3 regions of the Pigmentiphaga aceris genome follow, and region 2 is predicted to be linked to each of the others. Evidence: predicted binding sites of a transcription regulator. Region 2 holds the regulator's gene; each other region holds the start of a gene.
What was found. Region 2 encodes LexA, which represses DNA repair genes until DNA is damaged. Its sites were predicted from a motif close to ACTGTATNNNNATACAGT; they were not measured.

Region 1 (6,477 bases), 570 kb from region 2:
GCCTGTCGGGTGGCCAGCAGCAACGTCTGTGCATTGCGCGCGGCATTGCGATCAAGCCGCAGGTGCTGCTGCTTGACGAACCTTGCTCGGCGCTGGACCCGATCTCGACGGCCAAGATCGAAGAGCTGATCACCGAACTGAAGAACGACTACACCGTGGTCATCGTGACCCACAACATGCAGCAGGCTGCACGTTGCTCGGACCACACCGCCTACATGTACCTGGGCGAACTGATGGAATTCGGTGAAACCCAGCAGATCTTCATCAAGCCGAAGAAGAAGGCGACCGAGGACTACATCACCGGTCGTTTCGGCTGATCCAAGTTCGCTTGTAGTACTGAACGTGTAATACCGAACCGCCGCGCTTTGCGCGGCGGTTTTATTTTTGGGGCAGGGCATCACCTGGTCAGAAAGGGGCGAGTGTCGGCTGAATGCATCAATATGCCGCTCAGGCAAGCCCGCCGAGCGCCCGCGACCGTTGTTCCCACGCGGCGCGCGGCGCAGATACGACGTGTGACTACCGCTTTCAGCCTAGAATCCCGAAACCGCCGCGATGTGCAGGCGAACGCATGTGTGTCTCCGATGTTCGTCGATCTTCTTACCCTCTATCTTCTCGCCGTTGGCACGCTGTTCGCCACGGCGTGCATGACATTCTGGGAGCATCGGACGAATGCCCGCCATAGCCGGGCGTTACGGTTGCTCGCAGCGGGCTTCGCAGTATTGGGCGTCGGCTGTGCGCTGATTCTGGTGCGTCGCCAGATACCCTGTGGCGCTGGTGCCACGATGGCCAATCTGGTGGTGTTGTCGGGGTATCTGTTGATACTCAACGGCATCGCTGCGTTCAGCGGGCGGCAATATCGGCGTTTGTGGGTCTTTGTTCTGGTCGTGATGGCGCTGGTGTGGGCCGTTGCAGGCGTACAAGGCGAACCCCTGGTCTGGCACTACCTCAGTTCGATTCCCATAGCCCTGATCAACGGCCTGATGGTCTGGGAAGTGCGCCGTGCCGAGACCATGAAAATGCTGTCGGCCCGGCACATCGTCGTTGCCATGGCCGGCATTCACACCATCTTCTACGCTGCCCGGGCCTTGATTCTGCCCTGGGCCGTGCAGGTTTACGGAGACGGATTGCTGTCGATCACCAGCAAGATCACGCTGTATGAAGGCGTGCTGTATTCCGTGGTGCTGCCCATGGCCCTGCTGAAACTGGTGCGTGACGAGACCCACAGCCAGTTATTGCAGGAATCCCAGACCGATTACCTGACCCGCCTGGGAAACCGACGTTCCTTCTTCGAACTGGGGGCGGCTGCCGTCGATGGCCGGGGGCGGCAGGGCCCGATCGCCATCTTTGCGTTCGACCTTGATCGCTTCAAATCCATCAACGACGTGCACGGTCACCAGGTTGGCGACGATGTGCTGAGGCGTTTTGCCGAGATTGCCCGCCGTGTGCTTGGCCCGAATGCGATCCTGGCTCGGATTGGCGGTGAAGAATTCGCCGCGCTGCTGGCCGGTGACGATGCGCGCGACGCAGTGTCGCTGGGGCAGTCCGTGACCAGGCAATTTGCAGAATCGGCGCGTGATCCGCATGCGGGCCTGGGGCTGATCGCAACGGTCAGTGTCGGGTTGGCTTATTTTGCAGATGAGGTGCCCGCTTTGCCCACCGCGCTTGCTGCAGCAGATCGTGCCTTGTACTGCGCGAAGGCGCAGGGTGGTGACAGGTTGGAACTGGCCTGACGTGATTGCTGGCCTGGGGCGCGGCGCGGCGTTGCTTGCCGGCGATTGACGGCTGATTTACCCATGCCAAGTCAGTCGTGTGAGCGAACAGACACGGTTGATGCAGGAACGCCCGACGAACGGTCAATGTGCTGGAATACTGTATTTTTATACAGTATTCTTGTGGCATGAAGCTCCGCGACAAACTAGAGATCCTGGCTGACGCTGCCAAATACGATTCCTCCTGTGCCAGCAGCGGGGCACCCAAGCGCTCGTCTGCCGGCAAAGACGGGCTGGGCACCACCACCGGCATGGGCATCTGCCACAGCTACACGCCCGACGGGCGTTGTGTGGCGCTGCTGAAGATCCTGTTCACCAACTTCTGTCAGTACGACTGCCAGTACTGCGTCAATCGGCGGTCCAGCAACGTGCCGCGTGCACGCTTCCAGGTAGACGAAGTGGTCAAGCTCACCATGGACTTCTATCGGCGCAACTACATCGAAGGGCTGTTCCTGTCTTCGGGCATTGTGCGCAGTGCCAACTACACGATGGAACAACTGGTGGAAGTGGCACGCCGGCTTCGCGAAGTTGAACTGTTTCGCGGTTATATCCACCTGAAGACGATTCCAGATGCCGATCCGCAATTGATCGCGCTGGCGGGCAAGTATGCCGATCGGCTCAGCGTCAATATTGAACTGCCGACCCAGGAAAGCGTGGAAAAGCTTGCGCCGGAAAAGAACGTGCACACCATCAAGATGGCAATGGGCACCATCCGCAGCAAGCTTGACGAATCGCAGGACAAGCGCGCGCCACGTTTCTCGCCCGGAGGGCAAAGTACCCAGATGATCGTGGGTGCCGATGCCAGCGACGACCGCAGCATTCTTGATACGGCAGTCACGCTGTACAGCGCCTACAAGCTGAAACGCGTGTATTACTCCGCCTTCAGCCCGATTCCCGACAGCCCGTCTTCAGTGCCGCTCGCTCCTGCGCCCCGGCTGCGTGAACATCGCCTGTACCAGGCGGATTTTCTGGTGCGGGGTTACGGTTTTCAAGTGCCCGAATTGCTGGATGCCGACCGGCATCTGGCCTTGGATATCGATCCCAAACTGGCATGGGCGCTGACGCGGCGCGAGCTGTTCCCGGTCGATCTGAATCGGGCCGACGAAGCCATGATTGCACGCGTGCCGGGCATTGGCTTGCGCAATGCGCAGCGCATCGTTGGCCTGCGCCGCCACCGCCGTGTCAGCTGGGCCGACCTGAGCCGGCTGCGCTGCCCGATGCAGAAGCTCAAACCCTTCATCGTGGTGTCGGACTACCGGCCTGCGGCTGAACCTCAGTCTGAACAGTTGCGCAAGGCCTTGATCGAGCCGCCGCGTCAGCTTGATCTCTGGGGCGCAGCAGCATGAGTACCCGGCATCGATACGAAATCGCAGACTTCGAGGCCTGGCGGCGTATCGCTCGGGAATTGCTGCTGGCAGGCGTGCCACCGCACGATGTCGATTGGCTCGATGTCAGCGATTCAGGAAGCCATACGCTTTCCTTGTTCGAGTCGGCGGGGGGCGATGTTTCGGCTGCGCGCGCGCCTGCAATGAAACCAAACAGCAGCGCAGACTTGTTCAGTGCGGCCGATGTGTCAGGCGCAGACCACCAGCAGATGCCGTCATCAGATGTGGCTGAACATGCTGCGCCAGTCTTGCGTGTGTCCCGCCAGTGCCTGGACGTCTTGCGCTCGGCGGCCATGTTCCGTGACGCCGGCCGATGGGCCTTGCTGTATCAGGCCTTGTGGCGTTGGCAGCAAGGCGACCAGGCTGCAATCTCGCCCGCCGATTCGGACGGCGCGCGCATTCACGTAATGGTCAAGGCGGTTCAACACGAAATTCATCGCATGCATGCCTACGTGCGCTTTCGTGAAACTCAGGGTGAGCGCCCGGCCGGTTCGCCGCAGTTCATTGCCTGGTTCGAGCCAGTGCATGAAATCCTGCGGGCAGGGGCCCCGTATTTCCGACAGCGCATGGGCCGCGCCAGCTGGATGATCGCGACCCCTGGCGGTATTGCCCAATGCCACGGCGAAGACATCGAATACGGCCCACCCATCCCGCAACCGCCGCCTATCGACGATGCCGGTGAAAGCCTGTGGTTAAGCTACTACCAGCATACGTTCAACCCCTCTCGCGTCAACGCGCGGGTGATGACGCAGCACATGCCTGTGCGTTATTGGAAGAACCTGCCCGAGGGCAAGCTGATCCCGGGTCTGGTGGCGCAAGCCAACGCCGGATCACAACAACTGGGGCAGACCGACTCGGTAGGGGCCAGAAAAGGCGCACCGATTCGTGTGTCGGCCGCGCGCGCCATGCCGGTACGTGAAGCGCCGCGCACGCTTGATACCTGCACGCGCTGCGAACTGGGACGCCACGCCACGCAGGGCGTCGCAGGTATCGGGCCGCGCAATGCCAGCATCATGCTGGTTGGCGAACAGCCCGGTGATCAGGAAGACCTTCAAGGCACCGTGTTTGTCGGGCCGGCAGGGCAGTTGCTCAATCAGGCGTTGGAAGCGGCTACCCTGTCGCGCGACGCTATCTACCTGACCAACGCCGTCAAACACTTCAAGTGGGAGCCGCGCGGCAAGCGCCGGCTTCACAAGACGCCCGCGCAACAGGAAGTCGATGCCTGTCGTTATTGGTTGGAGCAAGAATTGACCGAGGTTGCACCCAAGGTCATCGTCACGCTGGGGGCCACGGCTTTGCGCAGCGTGTTGAATCACGCTCGCATCAAGCTGCAGGATCAGCGAGGGCGGCCGTTGCGTCACGGTGATACGTGGGTGATACCTACTTGGCATCCGGCCTATGTACTGCGCGTGCCAGACCCTCGTGCACGCACCGATGCGCTGGCCGACATCGTTGCTGCCTTACGCCAGGCGCAGGCCTTATCCGAGTCGGATGTGGTGGCAGGATAAGGGTCGCCGGATAAAAGCCATCGATCGGTGCCGAACGAGGCCCGACCTGATGTACAATCGCGGCTCGGGTTTTTCGCCGGACACTGCGTCCTGCTTTATTCGAGCCTCGTCGGGGCGTAGCGCAGCCTGGTAGCGCATCTGCTTTGGGAGCAGAGGGTCGTGAGTTCGAATCCCACCGCCCCGACCACCAGAATGCCAAGTAACAGCCCAGCGGCTGTTGGAAGAATCGAAAGAAGCTGTCAATGACTTTGTGCATTGGCGGCTTTTTTTGTATGCGGCTCACGGGCTTGCCTCAGCGCCAACAAGCGGCCGATCAAGGCGCTGCAAGGCTTATCGGCTGCGGCGTGCAGGCGGTGGTGTCCGCAGACCGTAAGAAAGGCGGACCTGCGCCGTTGCAATGGCACATGCTTTGCTTTGCGCATGCATGACATGAATGGGGAGGGCACACCTGCCCCAAGCATTCCCGCACGGCGTTCCTAGCACTGATTACCCCGCACTGACTACCCGTACTACAACACGAAGATCACGCACGACGCGCTACGCACCGTCCACCGGTTTCCACCTGGTGGCGCTCGCACAATCCACATCATGCAGGGGAGAGGGAAGGGCAGTGAATTCCCGTGATGTCGTGTACGGCCATGCTTGCCTGCGCCCGGCTTTGTCTGGGCAGGTCGTGTCCTGCCTGCGTCATGTGCAGCGTGGTACCCATGCTTGATACGCGTACCCTGATCTTCTGCGGTGGCGTCGGCCAATTGCTGGCGGCGTTGCTATTGATCGGCGTGGCGGTGATCCACCGACGCGAGCTGGCTGCACGCTATTGGGCCTGCGCCTATCTGATGCTGGCGCTCGGCACGCCCCTGTTCATCATGCGCGGCATGGTGTCCGACTTCATGAGCATCGTGGTGGCAAACACGCTCAGCATCGGCGGGGTGTACCTGATCTATGTCGGCGTGGCGCAGTTCGAGCGCCGTCCCAAGTATTGGCGCGCGGGCCTGAGCATGCTGCTGGCATCCGCGCTTGGCCTGGCCTACTGGGCCTACGTCGATCCACGGTTGCCGGCGCGCGTCATCATGGCCAATCTGGGCATCATTCCCTTCGCGCTGATGATTTCCTGGACCATGCTGCGCACCAGAATGATCGGCCAGCGCATCATTCCCCTAGCTATTTCGGCTTTGTTCCTGGCGGTCGCCATCGGCAACACCATTCGGGTCGTGGACGCGGCGTTTCGCTGGGATTCTGCTAACACCAACGCATTTGCAGCACCCTGGTTGGCGCTGTGGCTGGCCTTGACGCTGGCCGTGGTGTTTCTTAGCGCCACCGGCTTTCTGATCATGATCCAGCTTCGTGTGCAGGCCAGGCTTGATCGGCTTGCCAATCACGATCCCTTGACGGGGCTGTTCAATCGACGGGCGTTTCGCCGTCGTGTGATCGATGTCATGCGCCAGGCCGTGCCAGACAGGGCGGATGGGGCAGGTGGGGTCTTGCTGCTGATGGATCTGGATCGGTTCAAGCAACTGAATGACCACTTCGGACACCTTGCCGGCGACCGTGTGCTGCGCGCCTTTGCCAATGTGTTGATGGAAAAATTACCGCCTGAAGCCATTGCTGGAAGATTTGGTGGCGACGAGTTCTGTGTATTGCTGCCCGAGGCAAACGCCGCGCAGGCCGCGCAACAGGCAGAAATCATCCGTGCCGCAACCGAGCGTTTGGCGGTCATCGTCGGGCCGGCAATTGTTCGGGTGCAGGTCAGTATCGGCTTGAGTGAACCGACCACCAGTCTTTCTTTCAACGAACTGCTGCGACGTGCCGACCAGG
Region 2 (6,477 bases):
CAGGGAATTCAGATAGGCCAAGCCCCCGGTGTCATCGGCCTTGCCTGCTGTCTGCAAGGACTCATACACCGTCACCACGTCAGCCGGCCGGGCCAAGCCAATCAGGCGCGCAATGTGGTGGTAGATCACCCGATGATCGAAGCGATAGAAGTCGTCTTCTTTCACCACATCGGCAATCCGGTCCCAGGCAGCGTTGTCGAGCAGCAGACCGCCCAGCACCGACTGCTCGGCCTCGACCGAATGCGGCGGGACGCGCAGGGATTCCAATTGGGGATCTAGGGGGGCGTTCATGGCGGACCTGTGTGAAGCGAGGCGCAACCTAAGCGATTGCCCGCACCATGCAAGAGCATGGGCGCATGCGGCGCAGGGGACAAGCTGGCGGTCGGCAGTTGGGACAGGCAGTTTATCGTATCTGCCCGGTCTGAAAAATTTAGCGGCTAAAGTGTCTGAGGCCGTTGACGGCTTGGCTGCCTGGTATGGCAGCTGCCCGTCATCAGGCAATCCAAAATGAAACAACCCCCGACCTTCAGAGAAGGACGGGGGTTGTTCGCGGCTGCGGTAGCCACCAAGCTGAGTCTTTCAGGCCGGCGAACCGGCCCGACAGAAAAAGCTTAGGCGGTTTCGCCGACGACGATGACCGAGATGTTGGCCAGAACGTCGGTGTGCAGTGCGATTTCGACCGGGAATTCGCCGACAGTCTTCAGCGGGCCGTTGGGCAGACGCACGAAGGCTTTTTCGACGGTTTCGAAGCCAGCTTTCTTCAGCGCGTCAGCGATGTCGAAAGTGGTGACCGAGCCGAACAGACGGCCGTCCACGCCCGCTTTTTGCGAGACACGGATGGTTTGGCCTTCCAGGCGCTCGCCAACCGCTTGAGCGGCTGCCAGCTTTTCAGCTTGGGCGGCTTCGAGTTCGGCGCGCTTGACTTCGAATTCTTCCAGGGCACGCTTGGTAGCGCGACGTGCCTTCTTCTGGGGAATCAGGAAGTTGCGGGCGTAACCATCACGCACACGAACGACTTCACCGAGGTTGCCGAGATTGATGACTTTTTCAAGCAGGATGATTTGCATGTTATTTAGCTCCCGGCAATCAGTTGTGGTTGTCGGTGTAGGGCAGCAGCGCCAGGAAACGCGCACGCTTGATCGCGGTGTCCAGCTGGCGTTGGTAGTGCGCCTTGGTGCCGGTCAGACGAGCCGGGATGATCTTGCCGTTTTCCTGGATGAAGTCGCGCAGCACGTCGACATCCTTGTAATCGATCTGGTCAACGCCTGCAGCGCTGAAGCGGCAGAACTTGCGACGCTTGAACAGCGGGTTTTGCTGACCAAACTTCTTCTTTTCCTTGCGTTTGCCGAATGCGGCCATGATTTACCTCGAATTCAATCCGTTATATGACGACTGTGGCGTTTCAGACAGTTGGCGTGTCGTTAGCGTCGGACACTGCGGCAAAAGCCTGAATATGCAACCTCAGTCGGCTGGAACCTTTTCTGGTGGCCGCCAGGAATCCCGTGACCTTCATCCGTTTGCCGAGGCTTGTGCGCTCCAGCATTCTGGCGAGGTCTCCCATGGCGATGGCAGCGATGGTCATCTCGACACGGCGACTTCTGCCTGCCTCGATTACCTCCGACTCGTGTGCCAGTGTCATTTCCAGCACCGGCATTCCTGCAGGCGTGAATCTGAGTGGTGTGCACTCGACCGCTTGCGCGATCAATTCGATTCGGTTCACTTCAACACCTTGGGAAGCCGCTTGGCGCGTCTTGCAGTCAAGCAAGCCACGATGCTACGGCCAGGTGGGTATTACTGATGGCCAGAAACTCAGATGGCGGTCGCGTTAGCCGGCGTAGCGGTGCCCGCTTCGGGCGCAGCCTTGCGAGCCTCTTCGCGTTCGACGATTTTCATCATCGGCGAAGCAGCGGTTTCAGCCTTCTTGAGCTTGATGACCAGATGGCGCAGCACGGCGTCGTTAAAGCGGAAAGCGTGCTCGAGTTCGTCCATGGTCGGCTGACCAGCTTCGATGTTGAACGCAACATAGTGCGCCTTCACCAGCTTCTGGATCGGGTATGCCAGTTGACGACGGCCCCAGTCTTCAAAGCGGTGAATAACGCCGCCTTGGCTGGTGATGAGCGTCTTGTAACGCTCGACCATTGCCGGAACCTGCTCGCTCTGGTCCGGGTGGACGATGAAAACTACTTCGTAGTGACGCATTGATGCTCCTTATGGATACTAACCGGCCCCCATTCCCATTCCCCAACACTTCCAACGAAGCGCAAAAAGGAATGGTCTTAAGCCGATGTAAACCCGCCCAGGCGTCTAACCGGGATCGGGCAAGGGAAAATTTGGGCTTAGCCAGTGATTATGCACGGCCCCTAGCAAAAAAGCAAAGTGGGATCAAGTTTGTGGCGGGAAACCATGCTTTTTGTCAGAGAGGCTGGGCATCTGGAATGCGATACCCGGAAGCGTCGACCCAGGTGTGGTGCCAGGGAGCAGCACCTTGTCGCAGTTGATCTGCAGGTGGTCGCCCATTCAAGCCGACGCGCTACGCGCCGGCTGAACACGATCATTCAAAATTTTGTGAATGCCTCGGCAGCTGACATGCCATGCCCCAGCGCCAGCATCAACAGAATGCGCGCTTGTATCGGATTCAAGGTCCCGGCATTGAGCAGACGCTCTGCCTCGGGTACATCGTTTTCCTGCTTGTGCACCGGACCATCTCCGGTACGGCTGGCGCGCACCACCACCAGGCCAGCCGAGGCCGCCCGACGCAGCCCGACCAGCGCATCGTCACTGGCACTGCCGTTGCCCGACCCTGCCCAGATCAGCCCCCCTGCCCCGCTGGTGCGCACTGCATCGATCAGTGCCGGGCTGGCCCCGGTATAGGCCATCAGTATCTCGACATCGACCAAGGGGGTGTCGATGGAAAACGGCGTGGCCATAGTGTGCGGATATTCGCTGCGGATCGTCCAGTCGATCACCTCGTCATGCACCTGCCCCAACACGCCATCGACGGAACTGAATGCGTCAGGTCGCATGGTGTGGGTTTTACGTGTGCCGCGTGCGCCGAAAATCTGGTGGTTCAACACCAGCATCACACCTCGCCCGGCCGCGCGCGGATCAGCAGCGACACGTGCCGCGTTCAACAGATTCAGCGGACCGTCGGCAGACAAAGAGCTTGCGGGGCGCATGGCCGCGACCATCACCACGGGTTTGTTGCTCTTGAGCGTCAGGTGCAGGTACCACGCTGTTTCTTCCACCGTATCGGTGCCATGCGTGACCACCACCCCATCGATGGCAGGATCATCCAACGCGTCCTGCACGGCGCGACCGACCACTTTCCAGAATTCCGGTGACGCATTGCGGCTATCGATGGCGGCTATCTGCCGACCGTCTACCTGGGCCACATCTCGCAGCGCCGGCACGGCGTCGAGCAAGGTGTCGATACCCAGGGCGGCGGGCTGGTAGTCGGTGCTGGATGCAGACGACGACGCAACGCCGGCAATGGTTCCACCAGTGGCAAGGACACGCAGGGAGACGGGCATGGAAAGGTCCGCAGTTAGGTTGGTGCGCAATCATAAAGGCGCATTTCAACCAGTGCTTGCCAGGGATCGAATACTGTATAAAAATACAGTCAATCAAGCGATGGAGCCCCCATGCAAAAGCTTACCGAGCGACAACAGCAAATCTTTGACCTGATCCGCGATTCCATTGCAAGCAACGGCATGCCGCCGACGCGCGCAGAAATCGCCCAGGCGCTGGGGTTTCGATCGCCCAACGCTGCGGAAGAACATCTGAAGGCCCTGGCGCGCAAAGGCGCCATTGAACTCACTGCCGGCACCTCACGCGGTATCCGCATCAAAGCCCCCGCACCCGATACGCGCCCGGCTGGGTCTGCCGTACAACCCACCACGCGTATCCCCGATGTTCCGGCCGACCTGCCCCATCCAGCCACCACCCAATGGATGTTGCCGCTGGTCGGCCGCGTGGCAGCGGGCAGCCCCATTCTTGCCACTGAACATATCGACGCCCACATCGGGGTCGATCCGATCCTGTTCGGCAACGAACGCCCGGACTACCTGTTGAAGGTACGCGGCCTGAGCATGCGCGACATCGGCATTCTCGAAGGCGATCTGCTGGCAGTGCGCAAAGCCACCGTCGCCCGTGACGGCCAGATCGTGGTGGCGCGCCTGGGCGATGAAGTCACGGTGAAGCGTCTGCGTCTGCTGCCCGGCGGGGTGGAACTGCTTCCCGAAAATCCGGATTTCCAGCCAATCGTCGTGGGCGACCGTGACGACTTCGCACTGGAAGGCATAGCTGTCGGCCTGATCCGCGCCGGCCTGATCCATTAAGGAGAACGATGATGAGTGTCGCCATGAGTGTTGCCGCTTTTGCACATACATCGGCCGCGCCGGCCTTCCGTCCCTTTGTCGAAACCAATCCGCAGTCGCGGGTAGATCCTTCGGGCAATCGTTGTCTGGCCACCGGCCATGACGAACTTGATCGTGAGCTGCCCGGTGGCGGGTGGCCGGTGTCGCGCCTGAGCGAACTGCTGGTCCCCGACGACGGCCTGGCTGAATTGCATGCAGTAGTGCCCGTACTGCACATGCTCACACGCAGCAGCCGCACCGTGTTGTTGCTCAACCCACCCGGCGATTGCGTCTCTGCCTTGGCAAAAATGGGCGTGGCACGCTCACGTCTGCTGGTCATTGGCGGCAATCGCGCCTCGGAACAATTGTGGGCAATCGAACAAGCAGCAGCGCGTGACGACTTTGGCGCGCTGGTTGCCTGGGCACCGGCAGACACCAACGATCAAGCCATGCATCGGCTTGACCGTGCCATGCGCCAGTCACAAGGCATCTGCCTGCTGTTCCGCCCGCTGTCGGCTGCCCGTGATGCTAGCCCTGCTGCGTTGCGCGTCATCATGCAGGCCGATGGTGCCGAACGCCTGCAAATGACCTTGCTGGTGCGTGCAGCACGACGCATCGCCGTCTCGCGCGATATCGCGCTGCGCCCCGGCATTGTTGTGCCGCAGTTGCCGCTTGACCGCATCGATGCAAGACCGGTTGAAGATGATGCTGGTACCAGCGTCCAGGCCAAGGCCCCCAGCGCTCAGACCGCGCCGATTGTGCCCTCACGCATGAAAATGCGCTCGCCGTGGCCCTTCACTTTGCGACGCGCAGCAGTTTGAGTCTGTTGGCTTGACCCTGCGAATCCAGCTTGGCGCTGGATTCAGTGCGTACATTCAAGCCACTGGCGGCGATGGATTTCTGATCGTGGCTTGCCAAGCGCAGTTTGTGCATTGCGGGCTGTTAAATGCAGCGCGCTAAATGCGGTTTGCCAAAGACAACTGCCTGCCAAACATCTGCGGGGATGCGTGGCAGGCAGGAAAAAAACCGTCGGAGGCAGCGTGACCGGATGCCCGAGGCAGGCATCCGGCGATCAACATCAGTCCGCTTACTTCACCAACACCGCTTCACCAGTGGTCTTGGTTTTGCGGGCTTCCGTGGACTTGCGAACCAGCCATGCAGAGCCCAGTACGCCGATCAGTGCGACCGGGTAGACCAGCCACACGATCCAGCTGTTATCCGTGATCCAGCCCTTCAGCAGTTGCTCGCTCAGTACCATCTTGGCAGCGGTGACGACCAGCACAGCCGAGCCGATGTAGATGATGAAGCTATAACGTTCCATCAGCTTCAGCACCAGGCGGCTACCCCACACCATCACCGGCACGCTGATCAGCAGGCCCAGGACCACCAGCAGGAAGCTGCCGTTGGCGGCACCGGCAACAGCCAGCACGTTGTCCACGCCCATGACCGCATCTGCAATCACGATGGTCTTGATGGCAGCTGCGAAGCTTGCCTGACCGCCATGATCACCGTGACCATCGTCGTCAGACGTCAGCAGACGGTACGCGATCCACAGCAGTGCCAAGCCACCCACCAGCAGCAGACCGGGGATCTTCAGCAGCCAGACCACAACGATGGTCATGAGGGTACGAACGACGATTGCGCCAACCGTGCCCCAGAGCACGGCTTTTTTCTGCAGGTCGGGCGGAAGGTTACGGGCGGCCAAGGCAATGACGATCGCGTTGTCGCCGGCCAGCACGATGTCGATCATTACGATCGCCATGAGGGCAAAGAAAAACTGTGTAGTGAAAACTTCGGCGGCTAGCGCGGACATCCATTCCATATTGGTCTCCAGACGGTTGAACCTCGGCTGGCAACATGGCGTACGGGATGCGGGAGCAACCGATGCAAGCCATGGAACCAGGCTGCAAAGGTCTTGTTCAACCGTTAGATGACGGTCCATGCAACCGGAGGGGCTGTGTGCCCCACGTATTGACGATTGCATGCACGGGCTGACCCCGCGAACTACTCCCCTTTGGAGGGACGGCGAATACGCCGTGTCGCCATTTTCCGGGATCGCGGAGGAAAGTCAAACATTACGCGCTGGAAAGCCCGGTGGGCGGGGGTTTTGAGCTTGTTCGAA
Region 3 (6,477 bases), 1.2 Mb from region 2:
ATCGATCACGTTCAAGACATACACAGCCTTCCATTCCTGCCCCTTGGCGGAATGGATGGTCGACAGGATCAGATAGTCTTCATCGCGCAGCGGCACACCGGATTCGTCGCTGGTGGCATCTGGCGGATCAAGCGTCAGTTCCGTCAGAAACTGTTCGCGCGAACCGTATAAGGCAGCGATACGCGACAACTGATCCAGATCGCCTTGTCGCACCGGCGCATCTTCGAACAAGCGCACCAATTGCGGCAGATACCATTCCAGTGCGGTGTCCATGTCGGCCGGCCAGGTTGCGTCCGGCCGACGCAGAATGTCGTAGGCGGCGACCAAGGTCTGCCAGTCGGCACCGGCCGCGCCGGGGAAGGTGAAGGCGCGCAGCGTGTCCATGGGCGCGGTGGACGTTTCCATCGCGTCAAGCAGCTTGCCGGCAGTGGCTGGACCAACGCCCGGTACCAATTGCGTCACCCGGAAACCGGCCAGTCGACTGCGTGGGTTTTGTGCCCAGCGCAGCAGCGACAGCACGTCCTTCACGTGCGCGGCTTCAAGGAATTTCAGCCCGCCGAATTTCACGAACGGAATGTTGCGTCGGGTCAGTTCCAATTCCAGATTGGCGCTATGGCTGCCGGTGCGAAACAGCACAGCCTGCGACTTCAACACCGTGCCGGCTTCGCGCTGCGCCAGTACTTGGTCAGCCACCCAACGCGCCTGCCCTGCTTCGTCGCTGACCGTGACCAACCTTGGACGCAGTTCGGATGCGCGATCGGTCCACAAGGCTTTGGCATAACGCTCGGACGACAAGGCAATCACGGCATTCGAGGCATCCAGAATGGGTTGGGTCGAACGATAGTTGCGGTCCAGCGTAATCACGTCGGCAGGTGTGGCGAACTGGCCCGGGAAATCCAGGATATTGCGCACGGTGGCCGCGCGGAAGGAGTAGATCGACTGCGCGTCGTCGCCCACCACTGTCAGGCCCCTGCCGTCGGGTTTCATGGCCAGCAGAATGGCGGCCTGCAAGCGGTTGGTGTCCTGGTACTCGTCGATCAGGATGTGATCGAAACGTGCCGACACTGCTGCGGCCAGTTCCGGTATTTCCATCATCTCGGCCCAGTAGACCAAAAGGTCGTCGTAGTCCAAGGCGTGCTGGGCCTGCTTGGCATCCACGTAGGCCGCAAACAGCTTGCGCAGCTCGTCGTGCCAGGCGGCGCACCACGGGAAGTGCTGGTCCAGCACCTCGGTCAGCGGGGCCTGGCTGTTGACCGTGCGCGAGTACACAGACAGGCACGTGGCTTTGAGCGGAAAGCGCTTTTCAGTGGCAGACAGCCCAAGGTCGTGCCGGGCAATGCCCATCAGGTCTTCGGCATCGCCCCGGTCGTGCACGGTGAAGTCATCGGCCAAGCCAATGTGCCCGGCATATTCGCGCAGCAGACGCGCGCCCAGCGCGTGGAAGGTGCCCGACCACGGCAAGGACGGCGGTGACTGCGTGCTGGCCAGCTTCATGACCTGCCGCAGCACATGGCCCACCCGCCGATCCATTTCGGCAGCCGCCCGACGCGAGAACGTCAGCATCATGATGCGATGCGGATCGGCCCCGTTGATGATCAAGTGGGCAACGCGATGTGCCAAGGTGTTGGTCTTGCCCGAACCCGCGCCTGCAATCACCAAGAGCGGCGGCGTGGCTGGTGCGCCCGCCGTTACACCGAACAGCACGGCATCACGTTGCTGGGGATTGAGTTCAGACAAGGCATCGGCAAGACGCACGGCCGACGGTTGGGAATCCTGCATGGCGTTGCAAATAAGATGAGAAAACACAAAGGGCGCGCAACAATGCTTGAAGTCAGTACTGTGCGACTGTATGGGCGTACAGTACTACAAAGTCTTGCCCCTCAATTATTCCCTTTCCCCGCCACCCGCAGAGCCCAACCGTGAAACCTACCCGCATCGCACTTGCAGTCAGCATTCTGTGTTTCTCCACTTTTGCCAGCGCAGCCGTCACCTGGAATGCTGTCTCTGAATACCCGGCCACCACCATGCCCGGTATCGGACTGGCCACCTTCGCTGAAGTGCTGCGCGAGCAGTCCGCAGGCGAAGTAACGGTGACGCCGCAGCATGATTCGACGCTCGGTTCGCTGGCCGCCTTCGAGGCGGTAAAGGCCGGGACGGTGCAGGTTGCCGACATGTTCGGTGGCCCGCTGGGCACGGTTGCGCCGATGTTCAGCCTACCCTCGCTGCCTTTCGTGACGGCATCGATCGACGATACCAAGTGCTTGCAAGCAGCCACGCGCGAGATGTACGCCAAGTACTTCGACAGCGTGGGCAGCCGTCTGCTGTATTCCACGCCGTGGCCGGCAACCGGGCTGTGGTCTGCAAAACCGGTGAAGACCATGGACGACTTCCGCGCCTTGAACGTGCGCACCTATGACGCGATGTCGGCGGCCTTCGTTGCATCAATTGGCGTCAAGGGCGTGAACATGCCGATGGGCAAGGCGTTGCCCTTGATCAAAAGCGGTGAAATCACCGGTGTGATGTCGTCTGGTGACGGCGGTGCAGGCCAGCGTCTGTGGGAGAACCTGCCTAACTTCACCGCACTCAGCTACGCCGCGCCGCTGTCGTTCACGGTGGTGAATAAGGCAGCGTATGAAGCACTGCCGAAACCGATGCAGGCCGCCGTTGACCAAGCAGGACGCACAACAGAGGACCGCTTGTGGACCGCCATCGAGGGCCGGCAAGTGAAGAATTATCAGGCGATGAAAGACAACGGCGTGGCGATTGAAACCAGCGTACCGACGGCAATTCAGCCGGAGCTGAAGCAGGCGGCATCGACCATCATTGCCGAGTGGTCTGGTCGTGCCGGCCCAGAAGCCGCTGCGGTACTTGCCAAGTACGACACGCGCCGCAACACCAATGAGGCAAGCAAGGACGCGGCTTACTGCGCGAAGTAAACATGGCGCGCGGTGCAGTACTGTGCTGCCCGCGTCGCCCAACACAAGCTCATGCGCATTCTCACCGGCACTGCCTCTTGGACCGACCCCACGCTGATTGCCTGTGGTCGGTTCTATCCGCCCAATGCCCGCACGGCAGAAGCCCGGCTGCGTTATTACGCCACGCAGTTCCCGATTACCGAAGTCGATTCCAGCTACTACGCCCTCCCCGACCCGGCTACGGCTTACCTGTGGGATCAGCGCACCCCTGACGATTTTGTGTTCGACATCAAGGCGTTTCGGCTTTTCACTGGCCACGGTGCCAGACCGGAAGCATTGCCCGCCGATATTCGCCGCGAACTGGATACTGACGACGGCGCAACGCTGTATGACCATCATTTGCCCGGCGAGTTACGTGATGAGCTGTGGCGTCGGTTCACACTGGCGCTGGAGCCGTTGCGTGCAAGCGGCAAGCTGGGCACGGTCCTGTGCCAGTTTGCGCCATGGGTGACGGCGGACCGTGGTGGTCATGCGCGGGTGGCAAATTGTGTAGCCCGGCTTGAAGGTGTGACTACCGCTGTCGAGTTTCGGCATCAGTCCTGGTTTGCGGGCACGCAGGCGGCCGCTACCTTGGCGTTCGAGCAGGAGCTGGGGGCGGTGCATGTGGTGGTGGATAGCCCCCAGGGCGCTGTCAATAGCGTGCCTGCGGTGTGGGAGTCCACGCGTGATGATGTCGCCGTGGTCAGGCTGCATGGGCGCAATGAGGTGGCCTGGAATAAGCGTGGGATTGCGGCGTCGTCGGGGCGTTTTATCTATGAGTATTCGGATGAGGAGGCGGATGCCTTGGCCAAGCAGATTGCTGCGTTGGCCAAGCGTGTTGCCGAGACGCATGTTCTGTTGAACACCAATTATCAGGATCAGGGGGTGAATAATGCGCGCAGGCTGGGGGCGGCGTTGGGGAGATTGGCTGTTCAGTAACGTTGCTGGGTGAACGCGGGTTCGTTTCTGTGCTGGTGGGTGCTTTGCTGTGTAGTCAGTCGCGGGTGGTGGGGCCGGCTCGTCTGCCCCGCTGGACTTTCGCGTCGGGGCTCCCGCCCTCCACGTCGTCCAGAAGGGCAGCCAATCCGGCCCCACCACCCACACCTTCAAAGACGTTTGGTTCGTAGTGCATGCCGCCTTTGGACGCGTGCTGATTCTCTGGCTGCTTGGTGCTATATGCGGTTCTCGGCATTTGTTGGTCACCGCTCTTGATCGCTATCCGGCTGGCCATCGGGATTGGCTGGCCAGGTCGCCACGAAGCGGCTTAACGGCTCACGGTTTGGGCCGTTTTTCAGAGGCCTTTCAGGGCAGCGCCACGCAAGAAAATTTGCGCGTCTGCTTGGTGGTGGGGTGACTTGGAAGCGGGTGGCCGCGCGTCAGGTAATGCGACGAAAAGGCGGGGCGTTGATGGGTGGTGCTTTGAAGGCTGCGCTGTGCAGGTTGCGCTTTGAACGTTTGGGGCGGTGGGGAATGGGGGAGTGTCCGTATTCCGTGTACGAGGCGATTTATCGGTTAACCGCGTGTGTCGGCAAAGGGGTGTTGCCGTTCAAGGCTGGAATCCTTGAAAACACGTCAGCCATGAAATCCATGAACACGATTGCCCGCGTGGGGAGCAGTCTTTTGGCGACATAGACGATCTGCACAGGGACGGGCGGAACAGCATGGTCCGTCAGGATGAACTGCAATCGACCGCTGTTCAGCCCGTCCTCAAAGAGCCATGCAGGTCCGTGCCCTACCCCCAGACCGGCTGTGACTGCGGCACTCACGGCGTCGGGTGAATTGATTCTGAGCCTGCCGGAGACCGGTATGTCGGCATCCCCGACGCGCCAGACGGCTCCCGACGACAGCAAGGTGTAGACGACGCAGTCGTGGTCGCGCAAGTCATCCGGTGTCTGTGGGATTCCACGTTTGGCAAGGTAGTCTTTGCTTGCCACGAAGATGCGGTCGTACCATCCAAGACGCCGGGCGCGCAGGGCGCTGTCCGCCAGGTGTCCGATACGAATGGCGAGCTCGGTCCCCTCATTGACCAGGTCCACATAGCGATCGTTGAGCTGAAGATCCAAGGTCAATTGTGGGTACCGTTCTAAGAACGTCGGCACGTACGGCAGCACGAACGCGTGTGCAAGCGCCGTCGGACAAGCTACGCGCAGGAGCCCCGATGGTTCGACGCTGTTCTTGAAGGACGATTCGGATTCATCCACCGCATCCAGGATTCGCCGGATGTCCGCGTAGTAGCGTTCGCCCTCCGGCGTCAAAGCTAGCTTTCGCGTGGACCGGTGAAGCAGACGCGTCTGCAAATGGTCTTCCAGTGCCGCCACATAGCGGCTGACATTGGGTTGTCCAAGGCCCAAGTCGCGCCCCGCTGCGGAAAAACTTCCGGTTTCCACGGCGCGCGCGAAGCAGGTCATCAACAGAAATCGGTCCATGCAGTCGCCTCGATTCATGCTTATTCAGCATGAATCATATGCAAATCGCTCATCTTATCCATTTCTGACTATGAGCACATCATTTCCCCTGTCGACCAAATCGGTCTTTGTTCACAGGAGAAATCAATGTCGCGCTTGCAAGGTAAACGTACGCTCATCACTGGCGGCACCAGTGGCATCGGGCTGGAAACAGCAAAGCAATTTCTGGCCGAAGGTGCCCGCGTCATCGTCACGGGGGTCAATCCCGATTCGATCGCAAAGGCCCAGGCCGAACTGGGATCTGACGTTCCGGTGTTGCGCGCCGACTCCGCCAGTGTTGCTGCACAGAAGGAACTGGCACAAGCCGTCAAGGACCACTACGGCCAGCTGGACGTAGCCTTCCTCAATGCCGGCGTATCGGTCTGGCTACCCATGGAGGACTGGACGGAAGAGATGTTCGACCATTCTTTCGACATCAACGTCAAAGGCCCCTACTTCCTGCTTCAGGCACTGCTCCCGGTCTTCGCGAATCCCGCTTCCGTCGTGCTGACCACTTCCGTCAGCGCACATGCCGGCGCTGACCGCTCGTCCGTGTATGCCGCCACAAAAGCTGCGTTTTTGAACATGTCGAAGACGCTTTCGACTGAATTGTTGGGACGCGGCATCCGTGTCAACGCGGTCAGCCCCGGACCGGTCGAAACGCCGCTGTACGACAAACTAGGCATACCGGACGCGTACCGCGAGCAGGTCAACAAAGACATTGCGGCAAGCATTCCGCTTGGCCGCTTCGGTACGGCCGACGAGGTGGCCAAAGCCGTGCTGTATCTGGCTTCTGACGAGTCGCGCTGGACCTTAGGTGCCGAAATCATCGTTGACGGCGGCCGCCTGCTGAATCGTTAAGCGCGCAGCCCAGAAGGTCGGCGAAATCGACTTGGGTCTAGAGCTACTTGGGTCTAGCTACTTGGCTCTGGCTACCTGGGTCTGGCCACTTAGGCCTGCTACTTGATTTTGGCCACTTGGTTCTAGCCGGGTGACAGCCCCTTCAATTCGAACAAAGAAAACAGCGGTACGCGGCCCCCCGTGCCCCTGTTTCCTCTCCTTAGACCATCAAGCGTCTC

Region 1: a site for LexA is predicted at 1,869-1,886, ahead of FXN63_RS06775 (putative DNA modification/repair radical SAM protein). Genes of this name have one in related genera too.
Region 3: a site for LexA is predicted at 1,845-1,862, ahead of FXN63_RS14585 (ATP-dependent helicase). Genes of this name have one in related genera too.

What each region holds. Positions count from the first base shown of each region.
Region 1 covers NZ_CP043046.1:1,630,485-1,636,961, forward strand. The annotation lists gene pstB (phosphate ABC transporter ATP-binding protein PstB) at 1-317, shown strand, start outside; gene FXN63_RS06770 (GGDEF domain-containing protein) at 582-1,730, shown strand; gene FXN63_RS06775 (putative DNA modification/repair radical SAM protein) at 1,898-3,115, shown strand; gene FXN63_RS06780 (UdgX family uracil-DNA binding protein) at 3,112-4,662, shown strand; tRNA gene FXN63_RS06785 (tRNA-Pro) at 4,773-4,849, shown strand; gene FXN63_RS06790 (GGDEF domain-containing protein) at 5,370-6,477, shown strand, end outside.
Region 2 covers NZ_CP043046.1:2,200,399-2,206,875, reverse strand. The annotation lists gene FXN63_RS09370 (replicative DNA helicase) at 1-291, opposite strand, end outside; gene rplI (50S ribosomal protein L9) at 612-1,067, opposite strand; gene rpsR (30S ribosomal protein S18) at 1,087-1,359, opposite strand; gene priB (primosomal replication protein N) at 1,403-1,720, opposite strand; gene rpsF (30S ribosomal protein S6) at 1,810-2,199, opposite strand; gene FXN63_RS09345 (asparaginase) at 2,556-3,530, opposite strand; gene lexA (transcriptional repressor LexA) at 3,642-4,337, shown strand; gene FXN63_RS09335 (hypothetical protein) at 4,361-5,176, shown strand; gene FXN63_RS09330 (TerC family protein) at 5,443-6,177, opposite strand.
Region 3 covers NZ_CP043046.1:3,365,479-3,371,955, forward strand. The annotation lists gene FXN63_RS14585 (ATP-dependent helicase) at 1-1,779, opposite strand, end outside; gene FXN63_RS14590 (TRAP transporter substrate-binding protein) at 1,920-2,936, shown strand; gene FXN63_RS14595 (DUF72 domain-containing protein) at 2,988-3,893, shown strand; gene FXN63_RS14600 (LysR family transcriptional regulator) at 4,460-5,380, opposite strand; gene FXN63_RS14605 (SDR family oxidoreductase) at 5,507-6,259, shown strand.